Linked DNA regions of Variovorax paradoxus EPS. Each later gene encodes a partner of the first gene's protein in a complex. Links are inferred from orthologs where the notes say so. Each region holds a gene or a part of one and is shown in the gene's direction. Other genes may lie near its edges.

Region 1 (7,089 bases):
GCGGCAACCGCGCCTCCCAAGAGGCTGCGGCGGGTGGGGAACTGGGGCGAAAAAGGGATTTTGGCAGTGGCGCGCACGCCTCGAAGTCTAGTGCCAGCACGTGATGGTGTAATGAGTCGGTTGACATCGGCAGAAGTGCCTGCAATAATCGCGGGCTTCGCTTCCAAAAGGCGAAGCTTTCAGCCCAAAGCGGAAGTGCCTCGAGTGGTTCGAGGTGCCAACGACGGGCCCAAGACTGACCGCGGTGTCTCCCTCCTGGAGGCTCATCGGTACAAGTTGGGAATATCAAGAAATGATCCAAACTGAATCCCGGCTCGAAGTGGCCGACAACACGGGCGCGAAATCCGTCCTGTGTATCAAGGTGCTCGGTGGCTCCAAGCGGCGTTATGCCAGCGTGGGCGACGTCATCAAGGTCAGCATCAAGGAAGCTGCTCCACGTGGTCGCGTCAAGAAGGGCGAGATCTACAGTGCAGTGGTGGTCCGTACCGCCAAGGGCATCCGTCGCGCCGACGGCTCGCTCGTGAAATTCGACAGCAACGCAGCCGTGTTGCTCAACGCCAAGCTGGAGCCTATCGGCACCCGCATCTTCGGACCGGTGACGCGCGAGCTGCGCACCGAAAAGTTCATGAAGATCGTGTCGCTGGCACCTGAAGTTCTGTAAGGACAACAACGCCATGAACAAGATTCGCAAAGGCGACCAGGTCATCGTGTTGGCCGGTCGTGACAAGGGCAAGCGCGGCACCGTCTCGCTTCGCAAGGACGACTCGCACGTCGTCATCGAAGGCCTGAACCTCGTGAAGAAGCACACCAAGCCGAACCCGCTCAAGGGTACGACTGGTGGCATCGTCGAGAAGTCCATGCCCATTCACCAATCCAACGTGGCGATCTTCAATGCCGCGACCGGCAAGGCCGATCGCGTGGGCATCAAGGTCACCCAGGGTGCTGACGGCAAGCGCGTGGCTGTTCGCGTCTTCAAGTCCAGCGGCGACGAAATCAAGTTCGCCTAAGAGGTACTCACATGGCACGTCTCCAACAACACTATCGCGAAAAGATCGCGAAAGACCTGACGGAAAAGTTCGGCTACAAGTCGCCGATGCAGGTCCCCCGTCTCACCAAGATCACCCTGAACATGGGTGTGGGTGAAGCAGTCGCCGACAAGAAGGTTCTCGACAACGCTGTCGCCGACCTGACCAAGATCGCCGGCCAGAAGCCCGTGGTCACCAAGTCGAAGAAGGCTATCGCGGGTTTCAAGATCCGCGAAAACCAGCCGATCGGCTGCATGGTCACGCTGCGTGGCGTGCAGATGTATGAGTTCCTGGACCGTTTCGTGACCATCGCGCTGCCGCGTGTTCGCGACTTCCGCGGCATCTCCGGCCGTGCGTTCGATGGCCGTGGCAACTACAACATCGGCGTCAAGGAACAGATCATTTTCCCTGAGATCGAGTACGACAAGGTCGATGCCCTGCGCGGTCTCAATATCAGCATCACGACGACGGCCAAGACCGACGAAGAAGCCAAGGCGCTTCTCGCTGGCTTCCGTTTCCCGTTCAAGAACTGAGGCGAACATGGCTAAACAATCTTTGATCCAACGCGAACTCAAGCGTGACAAGCTGGTTGCCAAGTTCGCTGCGAAGCACGCAGAACTGAAGGCAGCTTCCAACGACCTGAAGAAGAGCGACGAAGAGCGCGCAGCTGCCCGCCTGGGCCTGCAAAAGCTTCCGCGCAACGCGAACCCGACCCGTCAGCGCAACCGTTGCGCCATCACCGGTCGTCCGCGTGGCACCTTCCGTCAATTCGGTCTGGCCCGCGCCAAGATCCGCGAACTGGCTTTCAATGGCGACATCCCCGGTGTCACCAAGGCCAGCTGGTAAGCCAGGCAGGAGCAAACAACATGAGCATGAGTGATCCCATTGCCGACCTGCTGACGCGTATCCGTAACGCGCAGATGGTGGCGAAGCCCACCGTGTCGGTCCCGTCTTCCAAGGTGAAGATCGCGATCGCACAAGTCCTGAAGGACGAGGGCTACATCGACGGCTTCCAGGTCAAGACCGAAGCCGGCAAGAGCGAACTTGAAATCGTCCTGAAGTACTACGCTGGCCGTCCGGTCATCGAGCGCATCGAGCGCGTGAGCCGTCCTGGCCTGCGTGTCTACAAGGCCAGTGCTTCCATTCCGCAAGTCCAGAACGGCCTCGGCGTTGCGATCGTCACGACCCCCCAGGGCGTGATGACCGACCGCAAGGCTCGCGCCACCGGTGTCGGCGGCGAAGTTCTGTGCTACGTCGCCTAACCGAGACATCGAGGAGTCACTGAAATGTCCCGAGTAGGAAAAATGCCGATCACCATCCCCGCAGGCGTGGATGTGTCGATCAAGGAAGACCAGATCAGCGTCAAGGGCACGGGCGGCACGCTCAACCTTGCACGCAACCCCCTGGTCAAGGTCGTCAGCAATGACGGCAAGCTGAACTTCGAACCGGCCAACGAATCGCGTGAAGCGAATGCGATGAGCGGCACGATCCGTCAGCTGGTGAACAACATGGTGGTTGGCGTGACCAAGGGCTTCGAGAAGAAGCTCAACCTGGTCGGCGTCGGCTACAAGGCCGCAGCGTCCAACAACAAGTTGAACCTGCAGGTCGGTTATTCGCACCCGGTCAACATCGACATGCCGCAAGGCATCACGGTGGCCACCGCGACCCCGACCGAAATCGTGATCAAGGGTGCTGACCGTCAGCGCGTTGGTCAAATCGCCGCTGAGATCCGCGCTGTTCGTCCGCCTGAGCCTTACAAGGGCAAGGGCATCCGTTATTCGGACGAGAAGATCGTGATCAAAGAGACCAAGAAGAAGTAAGGGGCAGCAAAATGATGTTGACCAAAAAAGCACAGCGTCTTCGCCGCTCGCGCCAGACCCGCATCCGCATCGCGACGCAGGGCGTGGCCCGTCTGACGGTGAACCGCACCAACCTGCACATCTATGCCACCGTCATCTCCGACGACGGCACCAAGGTGATTGCAACCGCATCGACGGCAGAAGCCGAAATGCGTACCTCGCTCGGCGGTTCGGGCAAGGGCGGCAACGCCGCTGCAGCCACCGCCGTCGGCAAGCGCATCGCTGAAAAGGCGAAGGCTGCCGGCGTCGAGAAGGTCGCCTTCGACCGCGCAGGTTTTGCGTACCACGGCCGCGTCAAGGCGCTGGCCGAGGCGGCTCGCGAAGCCGGTCTGCAGTTCTAACCGGACACGAGATTCAAAATGGCAAAGATTCAAGCAAGAACGCAGAACGAAGGCCCTGAAGACGGTTTGCGCGAGAAGATGATCGCGATCAACCGCGTCACCAAGGTGGTGAAGGGTGGTCGTATCCTCGGTTTCGCAGCACTCACCGTGGTGGGCGACGGCGAAGGCCGCGTCGGCATGGGCAAGGGCAAGTCGAAGGAAGTGCCTGCTGCAGTGCAGAAGGCAATGGAAGAAGCCCGTCGCAACCTGGCCAAGATCTCGATCAAGAACGGCACGCTGCATCACCGCGTGACGGGTCACCATGGCGCCGCTTCGGTTGTCATGATCCCCGCCCCGAAGGGTACCGGCATCATCGCCGGTGGCCCGATGCGCGCCGTGTTCGAAGTCATGGGCATCACCGACATCGTGGCCAAGAGCCATGGTTCGTCGAACCCCTACAACATGGTTCGCGCCACGCTCGATGGGTTGAAGAACTCGACGACCGCGTCCGCAGTGGCTGCCAAGCGTGGCCTGACCGTCGAAGAAATCTTCGCTTAAGCGCAAGCCTGAAAGAAGCATTCAAATGACGACGCAACAACAAACCCTCAAGGTGCAATTGGTCAAGAGCCCAATTGGCACCAAGGAATCGCATCGCGCGACCGTGCGTGGCCTCGGCCTGCGCAAGCTCAACAGCGTGAGCGAGCTGCAAGACACCCCGGCGGTGCGCGGCATGATCAACAAGATCAGTTATCTGGTCAAAGTTCTGTAAGAGAGACTGATATGGAACTCAATGGCATCAAGCCGGCAGCCGGCGCCAAGCACGCCAAGCGCCGCGTTGGCCGCGGTATCGGCTCGGGCATCGGCAAGACCGCAGGTCGCGGTCACAAGGGCCAGAAGTCGCGCGCTGGTGGCTTCCACAAGGTTGGTTTCGAAGGCGGCCAAATGCCGCTGCAACGTCGCCTGCCCAAGCGTGGTTTCAAGTCGCACCTGCTGAAGTTCAACGCCGAAGTCACGCTGACTGCCCTCGAGCAGCTCGGCCTGGCCGAAGTGGATGTCCTGGCGCTGAAGCAAGCCGGCCTCGTGGGCCAGCTCGCCAAGGTCGTCAAGATCATCAAGACCGGTGAACTCACCAAGGCCGTCAAGCTGACGGGCGTGGGTGCAACGGCTGGCGCCAAGGCTGCGATCGAAGCAGCCGGCGGCAGCATCGCCTGATCACCCTCGGACTGAAAGAAGTTCTTCGTGGCAACTAACGCGGCAACGATCGCAAAAACAGGCAAGTTCGGCGACCTCCGTCGTCGGCTCGTCTTTTTGCTGCTCGCGCTCGTGGTCTACCGGATTGGCGCGCACATTCCTGTGCCGGGTATCAACCCGGACCAGTTGGCAGCGTTGTTCCAGGGCCAGCAGGGCGGCATTCTGAGCCTGTTCAACATGTTCTCGGGCGGGGCGCTGTCGCGCTTCACCGTGTTCGCGTTGGGGATCATGCCGTACATCTCGGCGTCGATCATCATGCAGCTGATGACCTACGTGCTTCCGACCTTCGAGCAATTGAAGAAGGAAGGCGAGGCCGGCCGCCGCAAGATCACGCAGTACACGCGCTATGGCGCGCTCGGTCTGGCTCTGTTCCAGTCGTTCAGCATCGCAGTGGCCCTCGAGTCGTCAGCTGGTCTGGTGATCGCCCCCGGTTTTGGCTTCCGCCTGACGGCCATGGTGAGCCTGACGGCAGGTTCGATGTTCCTGATGTGGCTCGGCGAGCAGATCACCGAACGCGGCTTGGGCAACGGCATCTCGATCCTGATCTTTGCGGGTATCGCGGCAGGTTTGCCGAGCGCCGTGGCGGGTCTGGGTTCGCTGGTGACCACCGGTGCGATGAACCCGATCGTTGCGCTCTTCATCATCGCGGTGGTGGTCCTCGTGACCTACTTCGTGGTGTTCGTCGAACGCGGCCAGCGCAAGATCCTCGTGAACTATGCGCGGCGCCAGGTTGGCAACAAGGTCTATGGCGGCCAGTCGTCGCACCTGCCCTTGAAGCTGAACATGGCCGGTGTGATTCCGCCGATCTTCGCTTCGTCGATCATCCTGCTGCCCGCAACGGTGGTTGGCTGGTTCAGTACCGGTGAAGGTGGCTTCCGCTGGATCAAGGACATTGCCAACGCACTGCGTCCGGGCGAGCCGATCTACGTGCTGCTGTACGCTGCCGCGATCGTTTTCTTCTGCTTCTTCTACACGGCACTCGTGTTCAACAGCAAGGAAACGGCCGACAACCTGAAGAAGAGTGGTGCATTCATTCCTGGCATTCGCCCGGGTGACCAGACCGCTCGCTATATCGACAAGATTCTGGTTCGCCTGACGTTGGCCGGCGCGGTGTACATCACCTTCGTCTGCCTGCTGCCCGAGTTCCTGATCCTGAAGTACAACGTACCGTTCTACTTCGGTGGTACCTCCCTGCTGATCATCGTGGTCGTCACGATGGACTTCATGGCCCAGGTACAAAACTACATGATGTCCCAGCAGTACGAATCGCTGCTGAAGAAGGCGAACTTCAAGACATCGTAGGGCCGTGAGTTTCAGTATTGAGAATATTGGGTGTGGGCGGTGTACCGCCACGTTAAACAGTTTTAGGAGAATGAAATGAGAGTTTCGGCTTCGGTCAAAACCATCTGCCGTAATTGCAAGGTCATCCGCCGTAAAGGTGTGGTGCGTGTGATTTGCACCGACCCGCGCCACAAGCAGCGCCAGGGTTGATTGAAGAGTATTAGAGGACGCACATGGCACGTATTGCTGGCATCAACATTCCGCCGCACAAGCACGCTGAAATCGGCCTGACCGCCATTTTCGGTATCGGTCGCACCCGCGCCCGTCAAATCTGCGAAGCGAGCGGCATCGAATATTCGAAGAAGATCAAGGATCTGACCGACGCCGATCTCGAGAAGATCCGCGATCAGATCGCTCTGTTCACGATCGAAGGCGATCTGCGTCGCGAGACGACGATGAACATCAAGCGTTTGATGGACATCGGCTGCTATCGCGGCTTCCGTCACCGTCGCGGCCTGCCGATGCGCGGCCAGCGCACGCGCACCAATGCCCGCACCCGCAAGGGTCCGCGCAAGGCTGCGCAGTCCCTGAAGAAATAAGGATAGACCAGCATGGCTAAAGCACCTGCAAACAACGCCGCACAGCGCGTTCGCAAGAAGGTTCGCAAGAACGTTGCGGACGGTATCGCCCACGTGCATGCCTCGTTCAACAACACCATCATCACGATCACCGATCGCCAGGGCAACGCCCTGTCGTGGGCTTCGTCGGGTGGCCAGGGCTTCAAGGGCTCGCGCAAGTCGACCCCGTTCGCTGCGCAGGTCGCTTCCGAAGTGGCCGGCCGTGCTGCTGTCGAACAAGGTATCAAGAACCTCGACGTCGAGATCAAGGGCCCCGGCCCCGGTCGCGAATCGTCGGTGCGCGCACTGGCTGCCCTCGGCATCCGGATCAATTCCATTGCTGACGTGACGCCTGTTCCGCACAACGGCTGCCGTCCCCAGAAGCGTCGCCGCATCTGATCGTCAGTCCGCAAGGCGCAGCCAGCTTTCGAGCGGCTGCGCATTTGTTTTTTAACTAAGCCCACCGCCATCAGCGTCTCGCCGATGGCTCCCGCAGGCAACTGCGGCAGATACACAAAGGAATACTCGTGGCACGCTACCTCGGCCCCAAGGCCAAACTTTCCCGCCGTGAAGGCACCGACCTGTTCCTGAAGAGCGCCCGCCGCTCCATTCAAGACAAGGCCAAGTTCGATTCCAAGCCCGGCCAGCACGGTCGCACTTCGGGTCAGCGCACGTCGGACTACGGTCTGCAACTGCGTGAAAAGCAGAAGGTCAAGCGCATGTACGGCGTGCTGGA
Region 2 (7,456 bases), 1.0 Mb from region 1 along the record:
TCTTCGGATTGCTGAGGTCGTGCACCACGACTTCGCAGAAAGGCGCGAAGGTTTCGCCGAGGCCTTCGGCCATGTTGCGCAGCATTTCCAGGAGCTGCTTGTTGGACTTCTTCTTCATGGCGGGAATGTATCCAATTCTGGACGAAGAATCCAAGTTGTACAGAAAGTCCATATCTGGATGTATTATCCAAATCCAGAAAGATTCTCCAGGAGAACCGCGCATGACACGCCAGGAACCCGCACGCTATATCGATCTCCGCACCGGCCGGTATCACGACCTTTCGGAACGCCGCTGGCGCTCCGACGACGGCAATCCGATGATGGTGACGCCGCTGCCGGGCATCACGCGCGACGACATCGATGCGCGCGAGCGCTCGGTGTGGCGCTATCGCGCGGCGCTGCCGGTCGTGATCGACCAGCCCGCGAGCATGGGCGAGGGCTGTACGCCGCTTGTGCAGAAGCGCTGGGGCGCATTCGAGCCGCACTTCAAGCTCGAGTGGTTCAACCCGACCTGCAGCTTCAAGGACCGTGGTGCGTCCGTGATGATTTCGTTCCTGCGCCAACTGGGCGTCGACGCGGTGCTGGAAGACAGCTCGGGCAACGGCGGCGCGGCCATCGCCGCGGCGGGCGCGGCGGCGGGCATCAAGGTGAAGGTGCTCGCGCCGAGCTACACGCCGGCGCCCAAGGTGGCGCAGATCCGCGCTTTCGGCGCCGAGGTGCAACTGGTGCCGGGACCGCGCGAGGAGTCGGAATACGAGGCGGTGCGCCAGTCGGAATCGATCTTCTATGCGAGCCACAACTGGCATCCGTTCTTCCTGCAGGGCACGAAGACGCTGGCCTATGAACTCTGGGAAGACCTGGGCTTCGTCGCGCCCGACAACGTGGTGATTCCGGCCGGCGCGGGCAGTAATGTGCTCGGGTGCTGGATCGGCTTCAAGGAACTGCTGGCCGCGGGGCAGATCGCGAAGCTGCCGCGGATCTTCGTGGCGCAGCCGTTGAACTGCTCGCCGGTGGATGCGAGCTTTGTGGCGGGCGTGGACACGCTGGTTGATCGCATCGTGAAGCCGACGATCGCCGAAGGCACGGCGATCAAGCGGCCTGTGCGCCTGCAGGAAATCCTTCAGGCGCTGCGCGAGACGAATGGCAAGACAGTGGCGCTGACCGAAGAGCAGATCGCGGCAGCGGTGCGCCGGTTGGCTTCGACGGGGCTCTATGCCGAGCCGACTTCCGCGACGGCGGCTGCGGCCATCGATGTGCTGGCGGAGCGGGGCGACATCCGGGCGAGTGAAACCACGGTCGTGCTGCTGACGGGCACCGGCCTGAAGTCGACGCAGTTCATGACCGAGCTCTTCGGCGGCGCTGCCGCCTGAATTACCAGGGCCAGGCGAGGCGCGTGCCTGTGCCCGTGGCAATCGCGCGCTCTTGGAGCAGGCGCGCGACTGTCAGGTCTTGCAGCGCGAGGCCGGTCATGTCGAAGACGGTGATGTCGCCGTCAGCGCGAGTTAACGAGGTCTTGCCGCTCAGCAGGTCGCCCAGTTCGGTGCTTTCTGTATCGGGCGCCCATTGGGTTTCACCGATCTGCTGCGCCTGCGTGCGGTCGTCGACGAAGAGGCGGGCGCGCGTCAGCAAACCTTCGGGGAGTTCGCGCTTGCCGCGTGTGTCGGCACCGACGCAGTTCAGGTGCGTGCCGGGCTGAAGCGCGTCCAGATCGAACAGTGCGCCACCGCCCGGTGTCGCGGTGATCACGATGTCGCTCTCTGCGACCGCGGCGTTGCGGTCGGTGGCGGACGCGATGTTGCAGCGGTCCGCGAAGTTTTCCTCCAACGCGGCGTTGCGCTGTCCATTGGCGCTCACGTAGCGCACCTCGCGCAATGTGGGCAATAGGCGCAGCGCGAAGTCGAGCTGGATGCGCGCCTGCACGCCGGTGCCGAAGATGCAAAGCCGCGTGCTGTCGGGCCGCGCAAGTTGCTGGAGGCCGAGCCCGCCCGCCGCGCCGGTGCGCACGGTCGTGATCGCATTGCCGTCGATCACGCACAGCGGCCGGCCCGTGGCGGGGTCGATCAGGAGGATCGTTGCCTGGTGCGGCTCGCCGTCGCGCTGTCGGTTGGCGGGCCAGAAGCCGGCGGCCTTGAAGCCGAGCAGGCCCTGCGTCTGTACGTCGCCCGACTTGATGCCGAACACGCCGCCCGTGGCGAGCGGTTCGCGCACGACCGGGAAGACGCGGCCTTCGCGGTCGCTGTGAAGAACGAAGGCCTCGCGCACGGCATCAAGCACGTCGTCGGGAGAGAGGAGGGCGTTGACCTGGTGCTTGTCGAGCAGCAGGAGGAGTGCGTCGGCGGGCGACGTCGAGGGTGTCATCTGGAAATATTATCTACTTCCAGACGAAAAATCAATTCAAAGCGCCTGCCGGTCGATCAGCGGCCCGTGTGCACCTTGATGCGGATCGTCGCCACATCCCAACCCCTGTTCTTGAGCCGCGTGACAAGCATCGGAGCGAGTTGGCGCAGCTTGGCGGCCGCGGCGCTGCCTTTGACCAGCAGGCACCACACGTCGCCCTCGGCAGGGCCGGCCTGCACGGCGCCGCGCATGGCGGGCGGAATCAGTCCTTCCACGGCTTTCAGGCGCTCGGCGCTGTCGCGCGCGCGCGCCATCAGGCCGCCCAGCGTGGGCGAGCCTTCTGCAGCCTGGTGCAGGCTGATGGCGGGGGCGAGGCGGCGATACATGAGTAATCCTGAGGACAGAAACAAGACAGCTAAAATGCCCGGTTTGCCGGCGTTCGCGCCGGGAAAAAGGCTGCTCGAGGCCGAACTTGATTTCGAAACGAGCGCGCCCAACTGCTTTCACCATATCTTAGGGAATCCGGTCGCAGTGCCTGTCGTGTCAGGCGCCCGCCCATCTCCACCCAATGGCAACCAACTTCCTGACCCAGATCTTCGGCAGCCGCAACGACCGGCTCCTCAAGCAGTATCGCAAGACGGTGGAACGCATCAATGCGCTCGAACCCGAGTTCGAGAAGCTCAGTGACGACGCGCTGCGCGCGAAGACGCAGGAGTTCAAGGACCGCGCGGCCAAGGGCGAATCGCTCGACGCCCTGCTGCCGGAGGCCTTTGCCACGGTGCGCGAAGGCTCCAAGCGCATCATGAAGATGCGCCACTTCGACGTCCAGCTGCTCGGCGGCATGGCGCTGCACAACGGCAAGATTTCCGAAATGCGCACCGGCGAAGGCAAGACGCTGACCGCCACGCTGCCGGTGTACCTGAATGCGCTGTCCGGCAAGGGCGTGCACGTGGTCACGGTGAACGACTACCTCGCCAGCCGCGACGCCAAGTGGATGGGCCGGCTCTACAACTTCCTGGGCCTCACGGTGGGCATCAACCTGCCGCAGATGCCGCGGGAAGAGAAGCAGGAAGCCTACGGCAGCGACATCACGTACGGCACCAACAACGAGTACGGCTTCGACTACCTGCGCGACAACATGGTGTACGAGCCGGGCGACCGGGTCCAGCGTGTGCTGAACTTCGCGATCGTCGACGAGGTGGACTCGATCCTGATCGACGAAGCCCGCACCCCGCTCATCATCAGCGGCCAGGCCGAAGACCACACCGATCTTTATCTCGCCATCAACAAGGTGGTGCCGCTGCTCAAGAAGCAGGAAGGCGAAGCCGACCCGCGCACGGGCGAAGGCGTCACGGTGCCGGGCGACTTCACGGTCGACGAGAAGACGCACCAGGTCTTCCTGACCGAAGACGGCCATGAGAACGCCGAGCGCATCCTGGGCGAATTCAAGCTGCTGCCCGAGGGCGCGTCGCTCTACGACCCGGCCAACATCACGTTGATGCACCACCTGACGGCGGCGCTGCGCGCACGTCACCTGTACCACCGCGACCAGCACTACGTGGTCCAGCAGGGCGAAGTGACCATCGTCGACGAGTTCACCGGCCGCCTCATGACGGGCCGCCGCTGGAGCGACGGCCTGCACCAGGCCGTGGAAGCCAAGGAAGGCGTCGAGATCCAGGCCGAGAACCAGACGATGGCCTCGATCACCTTCCAGAACTACTTCCGCCTGTACGGCAAGCTGGCCGGCATGACCGGCACGGCCGACACCGAGGCCTACGAGTTCCAGGAAATCTACGGTCTCGAGACGGTCATCATTCCGCCGAACCGCATCAGCAAGCGCGAAGACCAGCTCGACCGCGTCTACAAGACCACGCGCGAGAAGTACGAGGCCGCCATCCAGGACATCCGCGAGTGCTACGAACGCGGCCAGCCGGTGCTGGTGGGCACCTCGTCCATCGAAAACTCCGAAATCATCGACGGCCTGCTCACGCAGGCGGGGCTGCCGCACCAGGTGCTCAACGCCAAGCAGCATGCGCGCGAAGCCGACATCGTGGCGCAGGCCGGCCGCACGAAGATGATCACCATCGCGACCAACATGGCCGGCCGCGGCACCGACATCGTGCTGGGCGGCAACATCGAGAAGATGATCGAGGCCATCGAGAACGACGAAGGCCGCGACGAAGCGACCAAGCAGGCCGACATCGCGCACGTGCGTGCCGAGTGGACCAAGGACCATGAATTCGTAAAGTCGCTCGGCGGCCTGCGCATCATTGCCACCGAACGCCACGAGTCGCGCCGCATCGACAACCAGCTGCGCGGCCGTTCGGGCCGACAGGGCGACCCGGGTTCTTCGCGCTTCTACCTGAGCCTGGACGATCCGCTGATGCGCATCTTCGCGGGTGACCGCGTGAAGGCGATCATGGATCGCCTGAAGATGCCCGACGGCGAGGCCATCGAGGCCGGCATCGTCACCCGCAGCATCGAGAGCGCGCAGCGCAAGGTCGAGGCGCGCAACTTCGATATCCGCAAGCAATTGCTCGAGTACGACGACGTGTCGAACGACCAGCGCAAGGTGATCTACCAGCAGCGCAACGACATCCTCGATGCCACCGACCTCACGGCGCAGATCGCCGCGCTGCGCGAAGGCTGCTTCATGGACGTGGTGCGGCAGTACGTGCCGGCCGAATCGGTCGAGGAGCAGTGGGACCTGGAAGGCCTCGAGAAGGCGCTCTTCAACGAGTGGGGCCTGGACATGCCGATCAAGAAGGAGGTCGAGGCCTCCGACGCGATCTCCGACGAAGACGTGCTCGAAAAGGTGGTCAAGGCCGCCAACGAAGCCTTCGACGCCAAGGTGGCGCTGATCGGCCAGGAAAACTTCACCCAGTTCGAGCGCATGGTGCTGCTGCAGAGCATCGACACCCACTGGCGCGAACACCTGGCCTCGCTCGACTACCTGCGCCAGGGCATCCACCTGCGCGGCTATGCGCAAAAGCAGCCCAAGCAGGAATACAAGCGCGAAGCCTTCGAGCTCTTCGGCCAGTTGCTCGACTCGGTGAAGAACGAGGTCACGCGCCAACTGATGACGGTGCGCGTGCAGTCGGGCGAGCAGCTCGAGGAAGCCGCCGAAGCCATGGAAAGCCGCGGCGAGAACGTGGCCAACATCACCTACAGCGCGCCGACCGAGACCGGCGAGGTCGAGGTGCGCGTCGACGAGGACAACCAGCGCCGCCTCGCGGCCATCGGTGCGGGCGCCCTGAGCGCCGAAGCCGCCGCCTTCGCGCGCGTCGGCCGCAACGACCCGTGCCCTTGCGGCAGTGGCAAGAAATACAAGCAGTGCCACGGCAAGCTGAGCTGACGTCCCGAACCTTTCATTGAGAGAACCCCCATGCCCGTGAACCTGTCCGCCCCTGATCCCGCCGCCTTGTTCGCGGTGCCTGGCGTCCGCATCGGCGTGGCCGAAGCGGGCGTGCGAAAGGCCAACCGCAAGGACCTGACCGTCGTGCTGATCGACGAAGGCTCGGCGGTCGGTGGGGTGTTCACCCAGAACCGTTTCTGCGCGGCGCCGGTGCAGGTCTGCCGCGATCACCTGGCGGCCAATTACGGCATTCGCGCGATGGTGATCAACACCGGCAACGCCAACGCAGGCACGGGCGAAGACGGCCTCATGCGCACCCGCTCCACCTGCATCGCGCTCGCGCGCAAGCTGGAGATCGCGCCCGAGCAGATCCTGCCGTTCTCGACGGGCGTGATCATGGAGCCGCTGCCGGTGGACCGCATCGAAGCGGGCCTGCCCGCAGCGCTCGCCGACGCATCGGAAAACCACTGGGCACGTGCCGCCGAAGGCATCATGACCACCGACACGATCCCCAAGGCGTTCAGCCAGAAGGTCCAGATCGGCGGCGCCACCGTCACCATCACCGGCATCAGCAAGGGCGCCGGCATGATCCGCCCGAACATGGCGACCATGCTCGGCTTCATGGCGACCGACGCGAAGATCGATCCGTCGCTGATCCAGCCGCTGGCCAAGCTGCTGGCCGATGCCTCGTTCAACCGCGTGACCATCGACGGCGACACCTCGACCAACGATTCGTTCGTCGTCATCGCCACGCAGAAGGCGGCGCACGCGACCATCACCTCGCTCGAATCCGCTGACGGCCAGGCACTCGTGGCGGCCATGCAGAACGTGGCGCGCCTCCTGGCGCAGGCCATCGTGCGCGACGGCGAAGGCGCAACCAAGTTCATCACCATCCAGGTCGAAGGCGGCCGTGACGCTGCCGAGTGCAAGCAGGTGGCTTACGCGATCGCCCATTCGCCGCTGGTGAAGACCGCTTTCTATGCCAGCGACCCGAACCTGGGCCGCATCCTGGCAGCGGTCGGCTATGCGGGCATTGCCGACCTCGACCAGACCGGCATCGACCTGTTCCTGGACGACGTGCACGTGGCGGTCAAGGGTGGGCGCAACCCCTCGTACCGCGAGGAAGACGGCCAGCGCGTGATGAAGCAGAGCGAGATCACGGTGCGCGTCGGCCTCGGCCGCGGCAACGCCAGTGAGACCGTCTGGACCTGCGACTTCAGCCACGAATACGTGACCATCAACGCCGACTACCGGTCATGAACGAGCAGTTCCAGAAGCTGATCGAGCGCGCCGAGCAGCTCATTACCCGCATCGAATCGATCCTGCCGCAACCGCTGTCGGCGCCGACGGACTGGAACGCTTCCATCGCCTGGCGCTACCGCCGCCGCAATTCCGGCCACGGCGTGCTGGAACCAGTGAAACACGTGGCCGCGATGGCGCTTGATTCGCTGAAGGAAATCGACGTCCAGAAGGAAAAGATCGAGCGCAACACGCGCCAGTTCGTCGAAGGCAAGCCGGCCAACAACGTGCTGCTGACGGGCGCGCGCGGCACAGGCAAGTCGTCGTTGATTCGCGCCTGCCTGCAGGCCTATGCGCCGCAGGGGCTGCGCCTCATCGAGGTGGACAAGGCCGAGCTGGTCGACCTGCCCGACATCGTCGAGGTGGTCTCGCAGCGTCCCGAGAAGTTCATCGTGTTCAGCGACGACCTGAGCTTCGACGAGGGCGAGCCGGGCTACAAGGCGCTCAAGTCGATTCTTGACGGCT
Region 3 (7,160 bases), 1.9 Mb from region 1 along the record:
GTCTCGGAAATCACCGAGTCGAACGGCTCCTCGTCGATGGCTTCGGTCTGCGGCGGCTGCCTCTCGATGATGGACGCCGGCGTGCCGATGAAGGCGCACGTGGCCGGCATCGCCATGGGCCTCATCAAGGAAGACAACCGCTTCGCGGTGCTGACCGACATCCTGGGCGACGAAGATCACCTGGGCGACATGGACTTCAAGGTGGCCGGCACGACCAACGGCATCACTGCGCTGCAGATGGACATCAAGATCCAGGGCATCACCAAGGAAATCATGCAGGTCGCACTGGCGCAAGCCAAGGAAGCGCGCATGCACATCCTGGGCAAGATGCAGGAAGCCATGGGCGAAGCCAAGGCCGAAGTCTCCAGCTTCGCACCGCGCCTGACCACGCTGAAGATCAACCCCGAGAAGATCCGCGACGTGATCGGCAAGGGCGGCTCGGTCATTCGTGGCCTGCAGGAAGAAACCGGCACGACGATCAACATCGACGAAGACGGCACCATCACCATCGCCTCGACCGATCCGGAAAAGGCCGAACTCGCCAAGAAGCGCATCGAACAGATCACCGCCGAAGTCGAAATCGGCAAGGTCTACGAAGGCCCGGTCACCAAGATCCTGGACTTCGGCGCGCTCATCAACCTGCTGCCCGGCAAGGATGGCCTGCTGCACATCAGCCAGATCGCGCACGAACGCGTCGAGAAGGTGACCGACTATCTGAGCGAAGGCCAGATCGTGAAGGTCAAGGTTCTGGAAACGGACGAAAAGGGTCGCGTCAAGCTGTCCATGAAGGCCCTGACCGAGCGTCCGGCCGGCATGGAATACAGCGAGCGTCCGCCGCGTGAAGACCGTGGCGATCGCGGCGACCGTGGCGGTGACCGCCGCGAACGTTCGGACCGTGGCGATCGCGGCGGCGACCGTGGTGGTGATCGTGGCGAGCGCGCCCCGCGCTTCAACGACCAGCAACAGCAACCGCGCAACGACCAGCAGCAGGCTCCGGCCGGCGAGCAACAGTCGCAAGCCCCGCGCGAGCCTCAGGAGTAAGAAGGGCGCAACGGCAGGTTTTCCTGCCGTTGCTATCTTTTGAACAACCAGCTGCGCCCCATTTGCGGGCGTTGGAGGCCGAAAGACCATGAAAGCCATTGAAATCACTTCGTACGGCGCCCCTGAGGTGTTGCGCGTGGCCGATCGTCCCGATCCTGTGGCGGGTGCGGGCGAACTGCTGATTCGCGTCGCGGCCAGTGGCGTCAACCGGCCCGACGTGCTGCAGCGGATGGGTCACTATCCGGTGCCGCCAGGCGCGTCCGACCTGCCGGGCCTTGAAGTGGCCGGCGAGATCGTGTCGGGCGACGCCGCGGCGTTGGCCGAAGCGGGCTTCAAGGTCGGTGACCGCGTTTGCGCGCTGATTGCCGGTGGTGGTTATGCCGAGCTGTGTGTGGCGCCCGTGGCGCAATGCCTGCCGGTGCCCAAGGGCTGGAGCGATGTCGACGCAGCTTCGCTGCCCGAGACCTTCTTCACCGTCTGGAGCAATGTGTTCGAGCGCGGCCGCCTGCAAAAGGGCGAGACGCTGCTGATCCAGGGCGGCTCGAGCGGCATCGGCGTCACGGCGATCCAGATCGCCAAGGCGCTGGGCGCGACGGTGATCGTTACTGCTGGCAGCGACGACAAGTGCGAAGCCTGCAAGAAGCTGGGCGCCGACCATGCCATCAACTACCGCACGAGCGACTTCGTCGAAAAGGCGAAGGAACTCACGGGCGGCAAGGGTGTGGACGTGATCCTCGACATGGTCGCTGGCGACTACGTGGCGCGCGAGATCGAGTGCCTGGCCGAAGACGGCCGGCTCGTGATCATCGCGGTGCAGGGCGGCGTGAAGGCGCAGATCAATGCGGGCCTCGTGCTGCGCAGGCGTCTGACGATCACCGGCTCGACGCTCCGGCCCCGGCCGGTGGCGTTCAAGGGCGCTATTGCCAAGGCATTGCGCGAGAAGGTGTGGCCGCTGCTCGAAAGCGGCGCGATCAAGCCCGTGATCCACAGCACTTTTGCGGCGGCGGGTGAACCCAGTGGCGCAGCCCAGGCTCACACGCTGATGGAATCGAACCAGCACATCGGCAAGATCGTGCTGACATGGTGACAACGACGAACAACGCGATGACAACCAAGAAGAAACTGATCGCCGGCAACTGGAAGATGAATGGCGGCCTGGCTGTAAACGAGGCGCTGGTGAAGGCTCTGCAGCAAGGGCTGGCCGCAAGCCCGGCTGCTTGCGATGTCGCGCTGTGCGCGCCGGCGCCGTATTTCGCCCAGCTGCAATCGCTGTTGGCGGGCACGCCGTCGCTGGCGCTCGGTGCGCAGGACGTTTCGGCGCATCCGCAAGGCGCGTTTACTGGCGAGCAATCGGCGGCAATGCTGAAGGATTTCGGGGTGCGCTATGCCATCGTCGGCCATTCCGAACGTCGGCAGTACCACGGCGAAACCGACGAGACGGTGGCTGCGAAGGCGGCTGCCGCATTGGCCAATGGCATCACGCCGATCGTTTGCGTCGGCGAGACGCTGGCCGAGCGCGAAGCAGGGCAGACCGAAGAAGTCGTCAAGCGCCAGCTGGCAGCGGTGATCCATGTGAATGGCCACTGCATCAGCGAAATCGTTGTGGCTTACGAGCCGGTCTGGGCCATCGGCACCGGCAAGACGGCTTCGCCAGAGCAAGCGCAGGCAGTGCATGCCGTGCTGCGTGCGCAGTTGCATCACGCAGCGAGCGAGCACGCTGCCGGCATCAGCATTCTTTACGGCGGCAGCATGAACGCGGCCAATGCCGCCGAACTGCTGGCGCAGGCCGACATCGATGGCGGCCTCATCGGTGGTGCATCGCTCAAGGCCCCCGACTTTCTGCAGATCATTTCTGCCACTGCGCGCTGAACGCGCAACGGCTGTTATCAATTAGGAGTAAGAACGAATGAACGTGGTCCTCAACCTTCTGGTCGGCGTGCAAATGCTGGCGGCCCTGGCGATGATCGGCCTGATCCTGGTCCAGCACGGCAAGGGTGCCGACATGGGCGCCGCCTTCGGCAGCGGCAGCGCCGGCAGCCTGTTCGGTGCCAGCGGCAGCGCGAACTTTCTCTCGCGCACCACGGCTGTGCTGGCTGCGGTGTTCTTCGCATGCACGTTGCTGCTTGCGTACTTCAGCCATGCGCGTCCTGCGGGCGGCGGCAGTCTCCTCGAGCGCGCGGCCGTGGGCACGCCCGCTGCACCTGCCAAGCCGGCATCTGGCGCTGCAGGCGAAATCCCTGGTGCGGGCGCTCCGAGCGCACCTGCATCGGCACCTGCCGCACCCGTTTCGGGCGCCGGTCAGATTCCGAACAAGTAATCCAGTCGTTTTCATGCAGTCGTCCCGAGAAACGGCTGTATTTCAGGGTAAACTCTAAAGCTGTTCAGAAAGCCAAATGCCTTAACCGGTACCTCATGCCATCTGAACAGCAAAAACCGCGGTCGTGGTGAAATTGGTAGACACGCTATCTTGAGGGGGTAGTGGCGAAAGCTGTGCGAGTTCGAGTCTCGCCGACCGCACCAAATCTCATCGGCAGAAAACCTCATCCAGAGGTTCTTCTTGCCGGTGGCAAGCGGTGAAAATTTCTCGATGAACCTCGATTCCTACCTCCCCGTCCTTTTGTTTATTTTGGTCGGAGTCGGCGTAGGCGTCGCCCCCCAGGTCATCGGATACATCCTCGGCCCCAATCGGCCGGACGCTGCGAAGAACGCGCCCTACGAGTGCGGCTTCGAAGCCTTCGAGGATGCGCGCATGAAGTTCGACGTGCGCTATTACCTCGTCGCCATTCTCTTCATCCTGTTCGATCTCGAAATTGCCTTTCTCTTCCCGTGGGCCATTGCGCTCAAGGAGATTGGTGCTGTCGGCTTCTGGGCCATGATGATCTTTCTCGCCATCCTCGTCGTAGGTTTCATCTACGAGTGGAAAAAAGGCGCGCTCGACTGGGAATGACAAGGAAAGCACACGATGGCCATTGAAGGCGTTCTCAAAGAAGGTTTCGTCACCACCACCTACGATTCGGTGGTGAATTGGGCGAAGACCGGATCTCTCTGGCCGATGACCTTCGGCCTCGCATGCTGTGCGGTCGAAATGATGCACGCCGGCGCTGCCCGCTACGACATCGACCGTTTCGGCATGCTGTTCCGTCCCAGCCCGCGCCAGTCCGATCTGATGATCGTGGCCGGCACGCTGTGCAACAAGATGGCGCCGGCACTGCGCAAGGTCTATGACCAGATGCCCGAGCCGCGCTGGGTGCTCTCGATGGGCTCGTGCGCCAATGGCGGTGGTTACTACCATTACAGCTATTCGGTCGTGCGCGGCTGCGACCGCATCGTGCCGGTCGACGTCTATGTTCCGGGTTGTCCGCCCACCGCCGAGGCATTGCTCTACGGCGTGATCCAGTTGCAGCAGAAGATTCGCCGCACCAACACCATTGCCCGCGCCTGAGAGATTGCCGACGATGACTGACTTTGCAATTTCGCCGGAGGTGCTGCGCGCCACCATCACCGAGACGCTTGGCGCCAAGGCCAAGAGTGTCACGCTCGCATTGGGCGAGGTGACTGTCGTGGTGAGCGCCGCCGATTACATCGAAGCCGCCACGCTGTTGCGCGATGCGCCCGGCTGCCGCTTCGAGCAGCTGATCGATCTCTGCGGCATGGATTATTCCGACTACCGCGAAGGCGAGTGGCAAGGCGAGCGCTACGGCGTGGTTTCGCACCTGCTGTCGGTCACGCTCAATCAGCGCGTGCGCCTGAAGGTGTTCGCTCCGAACGAAGACCTGCCCGTGGTCGATTCGCTCCAGCCCGTTTGGAACGCCGCCACCTGGTTCGAGCGCGAAGCATTCGACCTCTACGGCATTGTGTTCGACGGCCATGACGACCTGCGCCGCATCCTGACCGACTACGGCTTCATCGGCCACCCGTTCCGCAAGGACTTCCCGGTGTCGGGTCACGTCGAGATGCGTTACGACGAAGAACAGAAGCGCGTCGTGTACCAGCCGGTATCGATCGAGCCGCGAGAAATCACGCCGCGCGTGATCCGCGAAGACAACTACGGCGGCGGTTTGCACTGATATGGCCGAAATCAAGAACTACACCCTCAACTTCGGCCCCCAGCATCCGGCCGCGCACGGCGTGCTGCGCCTGGTGCTCGAGCTCGACGGCGAAGTGATCCAGCGCGCCGACCCGCACATCGGCCTGCTGCACCGCGCGACAGAGAAGCTTGCCGAATCGCGCACCTTCATCCAGTCGCTGCCCTACATGGACCGCCTCGATTACGTGTCGATGATGTCCAACGAGCACGCCTACTGCCTCGCCATCGAGCGGATGATGGGCTTGGACGTGCCGATCCGTGCGCAATACATCCGCGTGATGTTCGCCGAGATCACCCGCCTCTTGAACCACCTCTTGTGGCTCGGCGCGCACGGTCTGGATTGCGGCGCGATGAACATGCTCATCTACTGCTTCCGCGAGCGTGAAGACCTGTTCGACATGTACGAGGCCGTTTCCGGCGCGCGCATGCACGCGGCTTACTTCCGTCCGGGTGGCGTCTACCGCGACCTGCCGGACGCGATGCCGCAGTACAAGGTCAGCAAGATCAAGAACGCGAAGGCCATCGAGCGCCTGAACGAAAACCGCCAGGGTTCGCTGCTCGACTTCATCGACGACTTCTGCAAGCGCTTCCCGAAGATGGTCGACGAGTACGAGACGCTGCTCACCGACAACCGCATCTGGAAGCAGCGCACCGTGGGCATCGGCGTCGTGACGCCGGAGCGCGCGCTGAACCTGGGCTTCACCGGCCCCATGCTGCGCGGCTCGGGCATCGAATGGGACCTGCGCAAGAAGCAGCCCTACGACGTCTACGACCAGATGCAGTTCGACGTGCCCGTGGGCAAGACCGGCGACTGCTACGACCGCTACCTCGTGCGCGTCGAAGAGATGCGCCAGGCCAACAAGATCATCCAGCAGTGCTCGGCATGGCTGCGCGTGAATCCCGGCCCGGTGATCACCGACAACCACAAGGTCGCCGCGCCCGCGCGCGAATCGATGAAGGCGAACATGGAGGAGCTGATCCACCATTTCAAGCTCTTCACCGAAGGCTTCCACGTACCCGAAGGCGAGGCCTATGCCGCCGTCGAGCATCCGAAGGGCGAGTTCGGCATCTATCTCGTGAGCGACGGCGCCAACAAGCCCTATCGCCTGAAGATCCGCGCCCCTGGTTTCCCGCACCTCGCCGCCCTCGACGAAATGTCGCGCGGTCACATGATCGCCGACGCTGTCGCGGTGATCGGCACGATGGACATCGTGTTCGGCGAAATCGACAGGTGAGAAAGAGCGAATGACGACTTCCTCAACCCATCACCACGATGCGGCCCCTGCGGCCCCGTTGAAGGCTGAAATCCTCGAGCGCTTTGCGCGCGAGGTCGCCAAGTACCCCGAAGCCGGCAAGCAATCCGCCGTGATGGCGTGCCTAGCCATCGTCCAGCAGGACGAGGGCTACATCAGCATGCAGCGCGAGCGCGAGATCGCCGACTACCTCGGCATGGCGCCCATCGCCGTGCACGAGGTGACGACCTTCTACAACATGTACAACCAGCACCCGGTGGGCAAGTTCAAGCTCAACGTGTGCACCAACCTGCCATGCCAACTGCGTGACGGCGTCACCGCGCTCGTGCACCTCGAAAAGAAGCTCGGCATCAAGATGGGCGAGACCACCGGCGATGGCCTGTTCACGCTGCAGCAGAGCGAGTGCCTGGGCGCCTGCGCCGATTCGCCCGTGATGCTGGTCAACGACCGCACCATGTGCAGCTTCATGAGCAACGAGAAGCTCGACCAACTCATCGAAGGCCTGCGCGCTTCGACCAAAGGGGAGACTGCCTGATGTCGCCCGAACAAGTACTCCAGCAGTTCCAGGCAACGGGCGTCCAGACCTGTTTCCATGACCGCCACATCGAGCCGCAGATCTATGCCGGCCTGAACGGCACCAACTGGCGCCTCGCCGACTACGAAGCGCGCGGTGGCTACAAGGCGCTGCGCAAGATCCTCACCGAGGGTCTCACGCCTGACCAGGTGATCGCCGAAGTGAAGGCCTCGGGCTTGCGCGGCCGTGGCGGCGCCGGTTTCCC

The links.
Region 2: the proteins of secY (region 1) and secA are in contact, whole or in part, in a crystal structure (PDB 3DIN), measured with the Thermotoga maritima proteins. The link is inferred for Variovorax paradoxus EPS from one-to-one orthologs. Residues at the interface, in WP_004081795.1 of Thermotoga maritima: Glu108, Gly109, Glu110, Glu111, Ala236, Glu237, Arg238, Arg239, Ile240, Thr241, Ile242, Gln243, Tyr244, Ala245, Arg246, Arg247, Val248, Thr249, Gly250, Arg251, Arg252, Val253, Tyr254, Gly256, Ala257, Ser258, Thr259, Tyr260, Leu261, Pro262; in WP_004082002.1 of Thermotoga maritima: Glu261, Ala262, Arg263, Lys300, Ala301, Arg302, Thr303, Ile304, Ile305, Leu323, Tyr324, Asp325, Pro326, Val329, Ser330, Tyr333, Ile336, Lys340, Phe345, Val349, Glu363, Phe364, Tyr374, Ser375, Gly376, Gly377, Glu393, Ile395, Thr482, Ser483.
Region 3: secY (region 1) and secG share a complex: the UniProt entries of both Escherichia coli proteins name them as parts of the sec protein translocase complex. The link is inferred for Variovorax paradoxus EPS from one-to-one orthologs.

The regions. Positions count from the first base shown.
Region 1 is NC_014931.1:6,266,117-6,273,205, reverse strand. The notes cover bases 3,678-6,600. They hold secY (preprotein translocase subunit SecY), read left to right. Parts: upstream 3,678-4,443; coding sequence 4,444-5,757; downstream 5,758-6,600. Other genes in these bases: rpsK (30S ribosomal protein S11), read left to right, coding at 6,348-6,600; rpsM (30S ribosomal protein S13), read left to right, coding at 5,970-6,335; rpmJ (50S ribosomal protein L36), read left to right, coding at 5,833-5,946; rplO (50S ribosomal protein L15), read left to right, coding at 3,985-4,416; rpmD (50S ribosomal protein L30), read left to right, coding at 3,788-3,973. Outside these bases: VARPA_RS28810 (esterase-like activity of phytase family protein), read right to left, coding at 1-20; rplN (50S ribosomal protein L14), read left to right, coding at 293-661; rplX (50S ribosomal protein L24), read left to right, coding at 675-1,007; rplE (50S ribosomal protein L5), read left to right, coding at 1,019-1,558; rpsN (30S ribosomal protein S14), read left to right, coding at 1,566-1,871; rpsH (30S ribosomal protein S8), read left to right, coding at 1,892-2,287; rplF (50S ribosomal protein L6), read left to right, coding at 2,312-2,845; rplR (50S ribosomal protein L18), read left to right, coding at 2,860-3,225; more of rpsE, read left to right, coding at 3,244-3,677; more of rpsK, read left to right, coding at 6,601-6,752; rpsD (30S ribosomal protein S4), read left to right, coding at 6,881-7,089. UniProt on the Escherichia coli protein: The central subunit of the protein translocation channel SecYEG. Consists of two halves formed by TMs 1-5 and 6-10.
Region 2 is NC_014931.1:5,258,896-5,266,351, reverse strand. The notes cover bases 2,603-5,892. They hold secA (preprotein translocase subunit SecA), read left to right. Parts: upstream 2,603-2,905; coding sequence 2,906-5,692; downstream 5,693-5,892. Other genes in these bases: argJ (bifunctional glutamate N-acetyltransferase/amino-acid acetyltransferase ArgJ), read left to right, coding at 5,723-5,892; VARPA_RS24170 (hypothetical protein), read right to left, coding at 2,603-2,723. Also shown: VARPA_RS24185 (helix-turn-helix transcriptional regulator), read right to left, coding at 1-118; VARPA_RS24180 (threonine synthase), read left to right, coding at 222-1,370; VARPA_RS24175 (ornithine cyclodeaminase family protein), read right to left, coding at 1,372-2,358; more of VARPA_RS24170, read right to left, coding at 2,415-2,602; more of argJ, read left to right, coding at 5,893-6,952; VARPA_RS24155 (ATP-binding protein), read left to right, coding at 6,949-7,456. UniProt on the Escherichia coli protein: Required for protein export, interacts with the SecYEG preprotein conducting channel.
Region 3 is NC_014931.1:4,339,325-4,346,484, reverse strand. What follows is about bases 1,659-4,652. They hold secG (preprotein translocase subunit SecG), read left to right. Parts: upstream 1,659-2,947; coding sequence 2,948-3,358; downstream 3,359-4,652. Other genes in these bases: VARPA_RS20070 (NADH-quinone oxidoreductase subunit C), read left to right, coding at 4,497-4,652; VARPA_RS20075 (NuoB/complex I 20 kDa subunit family protein), read left to right, coding at 4,004-4,483; VARPA_RS20080 (NADH-quinone oxidoreductase subunit A), read left to right, coding at 3,629-3,988; tpiA (triose-phosphate isomerase), read left to right, coding at 2,146-2,910; VARPA_RS20100 (NAD(P)H-quinone oxidoreductase), read left to right, coding at 1,659-2,128. Also shown: pnp (polyribonucleotide nucleotidyltransferase), read left to right, coding at 1-1,041; more of VARPA_RS20100, read left to right, coding at 1,130-1,658; more of VARPA_RS20070, read left to right, coding at 4,653-5,108; VARPA_RS20065 (NADH-quinone oxidoreductase subunit D), read left to right, coding at 5,110-6,363; NADH-quinone oxidoreductase subunit NuoE, read left to right, coding at 6,374-6,916; NADH-quinone oxidoreductase subunit NuoF, read left to right, coding at 6,916-7,160. UniProt on the Escherichia coli protein: Subunit of the protein translocation channel SecYEG. Overexpression of some hybrid proteins has been thought to jam the protein secretion apparatus resulting in cell death; while this may be true it also results in FtsH-mediated degradation of SecY.